Regions from separate parts of the Paenalcaligenes sp. DL 309 genome, predicted to be linked through region 2. Evidence: predicted binding sites of a transcription regulator. Region 2 holds the regulator's gene; the other holds the start of a gene.

Region 1 (3,424 bases), on a different contig from region 2:
TTGGCGCAGCTCTTGAACTACGCGAGCCGTACCAAACTTATACGCACGTCTATTAATAAGACTTTGGGCATAACGCGCTTCAGACTGCCAATTTTCTTTTTGCAACTCATCCAGTAATGCATCAATTTCATCTAGATCATCACTATGACGTTGTAATTTGCGCCGTAATTCTAAACGCGAATGCTCACGCCGTGATAAAAAATCAATAGCGCGAGCTTTTAAACTAGGCCCTTTGCGCGTAGCGTTTGTGGCAGCGCTCGTACTTTTAGACTCTTCAGTTACGAGCTGCTCAAAATCCTCATCATTATCGTTAGCATCAAAACCAAATTCACGCATAAGGCATTAACACTCTTATTTGTCGTCTGTAATTGTTTTAGCCGCAGTTTTTGTTGCTGTTGGAGTCTCTTCTTCTTTGGCCTCCTCTACGATGGCTTCTAGGGGAGCAATACCATGGTGGGCACGGACTCTGTTTTCAATCTCACGTGCTAACGCCGGATTTTCTCGTAGGTATTCACGGGAATTATCTCTGCCTTGACCAATACGTGTGCCTTCGTAACTATACCAAGCACCTGCCCTATCGACGATTTCAGCCTTCACTCCTAAATCGATAATTTCACCCTCACGTGAAATACCGCCCCCATACATGATGTCAAACTCAGCTTGCTTGAAAGGAGGTGCTACTTTATTTTTTACTACCTTAACGCGGGTTTCATTACCTATTACTTCATCACCCCGCTTTACTGCACCAATACGGCGAATATCTAAGCGCACAGAAGAGTAAAACTTCAATGCATTACCACCTGTAGTGGTTTCGGGATTACCAAACATTACCCCAATTTTCATACGGATCTGATTAATGAAGATAACCATGCAATTACTGCGTTTAATAACGGCAGTAAGTTTACGCAAAGCTTGACTCATGAGTCTGGCTTGTAAACCGGGTAAAGAGTCTCCCATGTCGCCCTCAATCTCAGCCTTGGGGGTAAGTGCCGCAACCGAATCCAGCACAATTAAATCTATAGAACCCGAGCGCACTAACGCTTCTGTGATTTCTAAGGCTTGCTCACCGGTATCTGGCTGAGAAATAAGAAGATCACTAAGGTTAACCCCCAGTTTAGAGGCATACTGCACATCTAAAGCATGTTCAGCATCAACAAAAGCGCAGGTACCGCCTAGTTTTTGCATTTCTGCAATCACTTCTAAGGTAAGGGTAGTTTTACCCGAAGATTCTGGGCCATACACCTCAATCACACGCCCACGAGGTAGACCACCAACGCCTAAGGCTATATCAAGGCCTAAAGAACCAGTAGAACACACTTGTATATCATGCTCCACTTGATTGTCTCCATAACGCATCACGGAGCCTTTACCAAACTGTTTTTCAATTTGAGATAATGCTGCGGCTAAAGCCTTCTCACGCTCTGCAGCTACTGCTTTATTACGCCTATCATCCATGTAACTATCCTTTTTGTATTAATGAGCGCTTGCCCATATTCATTGTTATCGCTATGCTCTTATTGTACTGTATAAATAAACAGATGGCGAATCACTTTTAACTAACACCTCATATCGTTTAGCTTAATAGATTTCCGCTTATTTTGCTCTATGTAGTAATAGCAATGGCTAAAAAAACTGCACTTTCAGCCTAGCGTGCTGTATTTGTGCGTACAATTGAAGTCTGTTTTTTCATTTATTATTGTATTAAGTATTATTTAATTATGTGGTTTAAAAATTTACGTTTTTTTCGTCTGCACCCTGAGTGGAAGCTAGAGTCCATAGACGAAGCCATTGCTAAACAGGCTTTTACACCTGGTGGCAGCCAAGATCCGGTTAGCTTAGGCTGGACAGCTCCGCGCGAGGATACGGATTTAGTGCATCGTATTGAAGGGCAAATTTTATTGTGTGCTAAAGCAGAGAAAAAACTGTTGCCCACCACTGTGATTAATCAAATCGCTCGTGAACGTGCCAAAGAAAAAGCCGCAGAGCAAGGCTATAAGGTGGGGCGCAAACAGATGAGAGATCTGAAAGACGATCTAATTCTAGAACTGTTACCACGCGCCTTTAGTGTAAAGCGGGAGATTTTTGTATGGATAGATCCTATAAACCATTGGTTAGCCGTAGATGCTGCCGCAGCGGCTACTGCAGATGAAGTGATGGGTTTATTAGCTAAAACCTTTGAGGTGTTTCCTGCTGTACCAGTTTATACTGAACTCTCTCCTAGCACCGCCATGACAAGCTGGCTGGCTGATTTCACCGCCCCTTACCCATTTTCTATAGATCAAGATACGGAGCTACGTGCAATTGGCGAAAGCCGTGCGATAGTACGCTATGCTCGTCATAATCTAGATAGTGACGAAGTACGTAAGCATATTAGTGAGGGTAAACAATGCACTCGCTTAGCACTTACGTGGGCAGATAAAATCTCTTTTGTTCTAACAGACGGCTTAGAAGTCAAACGTTTAACTCCCACAGACTTACTTAGCGACCAACAAGAACAAAACGCTCAAGATGAAGCCCAAAGCTTTGATAGTGATTTTTTACTGATGAGCACAGAGCTGAATGTGTTGATTACTGAGTTGCTAGACGCTTTAGGTGGAGAAAAGAAAAACTAGCGCTCATAAGCAAACAGTCCTTCTATATCTAAAAACTCAATATGCCGCCCTTCTACCACAATAAAACCGCGTGATGACAAGTCATTTAAGATGCGAGAAAAGTGTTCCGGCGTTAAATTTAACGCGGCGGCTATCTTCGATTTAGGCTGCGTTAAGCTAATACGGGGTCCTGAGCTCAAGAACGAATCTTCCAGTAAATAGCAAATCACCCGCTGAGTACCTGAATGCAGCCTTGCAGTAAACAGATCACCCAATAAGTAATAAAGCCGCTCACTGAGACTAGCCACCAGTAAACGCATTAAATGGGGGTGTTGTGCTATATATTCAAAATATGACTTTTGCGACACGGTGCTCATATTTACCGGACTTAATGCCACCGCATCAATACCATAAGGCTTATCCATGAGCATATACGCCTCACCCACACTTTCACCAGCATGCAGAGTGGTAAATTTCTTAACCACTCCTTTAGGCGATGTTAACTGTAATTGCACCTGTCCTGCCTCAATGAAATAAAGAGCTGTACTGTACTGCCCTCGCTTAAAAATCACCTCTCCCATCTTATAATCTTGCGGACTCGATTCAGCGAATAACGCTTTTAACTCCGCCTTACTCCAACCTTGAAACAAAGAGTGATTCGCTAACCGCATAACCATGATTGATTTTCCGTTAAATTAACCGTGAATACGTTGCATTAGTCGCTTGACGTAAGTATTTATCAAACTCCATGCTAATAGCACGTACGAACAAACGGCCTTTGGCTGTGACGTGTATGTGGCGATTTGTGATCTCTATTAAACCTGCCTCTACAT
Region 2 (3,424 bases):
ATCTATAGCTGCAGGCTGGTCGCCAGCAGGTGGATAAGGCTGAAATAATTGAAATGGACTATTCGGATATTGAACAAATTGCGGTGTAAAGGTTTGCATACTGCCCCCACATTAGTAGATACTTCTATTATCACATTAATTTTCGGGCATTTGCCCGCTTCTGTTTACCCCCTCTTATTATTCAACTATGACTTCCCTATTTAACAGCGTTAGCCAAGCGCCACGTGACCCAATTCTTGGCCTCAATGAACAATTCAATGCCGATTCCCGCGCTCACAAGGTCAATCTAGGTGTAGGCGTTTATTATAACGAGCAAGGCTCTATGCCTTTACTGCCGTCGGTAGCTACCGTAGAGCAACAACTAGCCGAGCAACCGGCTGCCCGAGGTTATTTACCCATAGATGGCATGAGTTCTTATAATTTAGGCGCTCAACATCTGCTCCTGGGTGCTGAGGCTGAAGCTATTGTTGCTGGTCGTGCTGTAACTATCCAAAGCTTAGGTGGCACTGGTGCCCTTAAAGTGGGTGCTAGCTTTTTGAAAACCTTAATTCCTAACGCCAAAGTGGCTATTAGCAATCCTAGCTGGGAAAACCACCGCGCGTTATTTGAAAATGCCGGCTTTGAAGTAGTTGAATACCCTTACTACAACCCCCATACCAAAGGCTTAGACCTAGAAGGTATGTTGCAAGCGTTAGAGCAACTGCCCGCTCAAAGCATTGTGGTGTTACATGCCTGCTGTCACAACCCCACAGGCATAGACCCAACCTTTGAACAATGGCAACAAATTGCCGACATACTAGTAGCTAAACAACATATTCCTTTTATGGATATTGCTTACCAAGGCTTTGGTGCAGGCTTAGAAGAAGATGCCGCAGCTGTACGTATGCTGGCGCAACGCCAAATCCCTATGCTAATTAGCTCTTCTTTTTCTAAATCCTTTGCTTTGTATGGTGAGCGCGTGGGTGCACTCACTGTGCTCACCACGGATGCCGAACAAAGCCCACGGGTATTAAGCCAGTTAAAACGTTTAGCACGCACTAATTACTCAAACCCTCCCACCCATGGGGCAAAAATCATCAGCACCATATTTAACAATCAACCGTTGCTACAACAATGGCAAGGTGAACTCCGCCATATGCGTGAACGCATTAAGCAGATGCGTCATCAGCTAGTAGCCAAACTTAAAGAGCACGGCGTAGAACAAAACATGGATTTTGTTCTAGAGCAAAATGGTATGTTTTCTTATTCAGGTCTCACACAACCTCAAGTGCAAAAACTGCGTGATGAAGATGCTATTTATATATTAGACACGGGACGCATCTGTGTAGCAGCGTTGAACGATACTAATATAGATACCGTAGCAGCGGCTATTGCTCGCGTATTACGTTAATACATCAAAAAAGAAAATAAAATCAAGGGAACTAAGACATAACGCCTTAATTCCCTTGATTTTTTTACACTTTTAACTGACAATTGGGCTGTATATAACTCCAGTCCAATAGGTGCTTTGTGAAACTTACCGCACGTCAACAACAAGTCTATGATTTAATCCGTACTGAAACTCAACGTACGGGCTTTCCTCCAACGCGCGCAGAGATAGCACGCATCTTTGGTTTTAAATCGGCTAATGCTGCTGAAGATCACCTTAAAGCACTTGCTCGCAAAGGCGCTATAGAATTAATAGCGGGTACTTCGCGCGGTATACGCCTTCTAATAGACTCAGAAGAAACGAATAAGCCTTCCTTGCCTATTATAGGTCGAGTAGCTGCGGGTAGCCCTATATTAGCCTCTGAACACATAGAACGAGAGATTGATATTGAGCCTTCTTTATTTAGCCAACCTGCTGACTACTTACTGCGTGTACGCGGCCTTAGTATGCGTGATGCTGGCATTTTAGAAGGCGACTTACTCGCCGTTAAAAAAACCTCTGAGGCGCGTCATGGGCAAATTGTAGTAGCTAGACTTGGTGATGAGGTTACCGTTAAGCGCTTACAACATATAGATAAAAAAATAGCGCTATTACCTGAAAACCCCGATTTTGAACCTATTATTATCACCTCTCAAGATGACTTCACTTTAGAAGGCATTGCAGTAGGACTGATTAGGGATCAGGCATTTCATTAATTATGGGGGCTAGGCCCCCATGATTAATTAATGCTTGGTCACACCCGCTTCACCTGCAGACACCTTAGCGGCTACGGCTTCAGCTGTAATGCGTGCTAATTCCTCATCAGACAATGGCACAGGCATATTTTCTAAAGCGACCTCTAAAACGCGATCTATCCAACGTACTGGAATAATCTCCAAGGTGTTTTTCACGTTATCAGGAATCTCAGCTAAGTCTTTGACGTTTTGCTCAGGGATCATCACGGTTTTAATACCACCGCGCTGTGCTGCCAACAACTTCTCTTTCAGACCACCAATTTCTAATACCTCACCACGCAAGGTAATCTCACCTGTCATGGCGACATCAGCACGTATAGGAATACCGGTTAAAGAAGACACTATAGCTGTGGTTATAGCAATACCGGCTGAAGGGCCATCTTTAGGAGTGGCGCCGTCTGGAAAGTGAACGTGTATATCTCGCTTCTCAAACACCGGATCAGCAATGCCCCACTGTTGCGCCCGTGCACGTACTACCGTACGAGCCGCTTCTACCGACTCCTTCATCACGTCACCAATAGAGCCTGTACGTTGTATTTGCCCTTTACCTGGTACGTCCGCAACTTCAATGGTGAGTAAATCACCACCTACTTCAGTCCAAGCTAAGCCCGTGACTTGGCCGACCTTGTTTTCAGTCAAAGCAACACCAAAGTCATAACGGCGTACACCCAAGTAATCATTAAGGTTTTCGCTATTGATCACAATCACATCGGCCTTCTCGCCTTTTTTCAGACCCAAGCTCAATGTTTCGTGTACCACTTTACGACACACTTTGCTGATTTCACGCTCTAAGGAACGAACACCTGCCTCACGTGTGTAGTAGCGCACAATATCGCGTACCGCTTCTTCTTCAATTTGCATTTCACCTTTTTTAACACCATTGTTTTTCATCAACTTTGGTATTAAATGCTTGAAAGCAATATTTACCTTTTCGTCCTCGGTATAACCCGATAAACGAATGACTTCCATACGGTCTAATAGTGCCGGCGGAATGTTTAAGGTATTACTAGTAGCCACGAACATCACATCAGACAGATCAAAATCCACCTCTAAGTAATGGTCTTGAAACGTGTGGTTTTGCTCAGGATCTAAGACCTCTAATAAGGCCGAAGACGGATCACCGCGGAAATCAGCTCCCATTTTGTCAATCTCATCTAACAGGAATAAGGGGTTACGTACACCCACTTTACCCATATTTTGGATGATTTTGCCTGGCATAGAACCAATATACGTACGACGGTGACCGCGAATTTCCGCCTCG

The links. Region 2 encodes LexA, which represses DNA repair genes until DNA is damaged. Its sites were predicted from a motif close to ACTGTATNNNNATACAGT; they were not measured.
Region 1: a site for LexA is predicted at 1,522-1,539, ahead of recA (recombinase RecA). Genes of this name have one in related genera too.

Annotation. Positions count from the first base shown of each region.
Region 1 covers NZ_JBYBKW010000006.1:167,510-170,933, forward strand. The annotation lists gene recX (recombination regulator RecX) at 1-336, opposite strand, end outside; gene recA (recombinase RecA) at 352-1,455, opposite strand; gene AC2UZJ_RS09725 (recombination-associated protein RdgC) at 1,719-2,612, shown strand; gene AC2UZJ_RS09730 (Crp/Fnr family transcriptional regulator) at 2,609-3,268, opposite strand; gene hemN (oxygen-independent coproporphyrinogen III oxidase) at 3,282-3,424, opposite strand, start outside.
Region 2 covers NZ_JBYBKW010000001.1:91,193-94,616, forward strand. The annotation lists gene uvrB (excinuclease ABC subunit UvrB) at 1-99, opposite strand, end outside; gene AC2UZJ_RS00420 (amino acid aminotransferase) at 188-1,390, shown strand; gene lexA (transcriptional repressor LexA) at 1,510-2,124, shown strand; gene lon (endopeptidase La) at 2,152-3,424, opposite strand, start outside.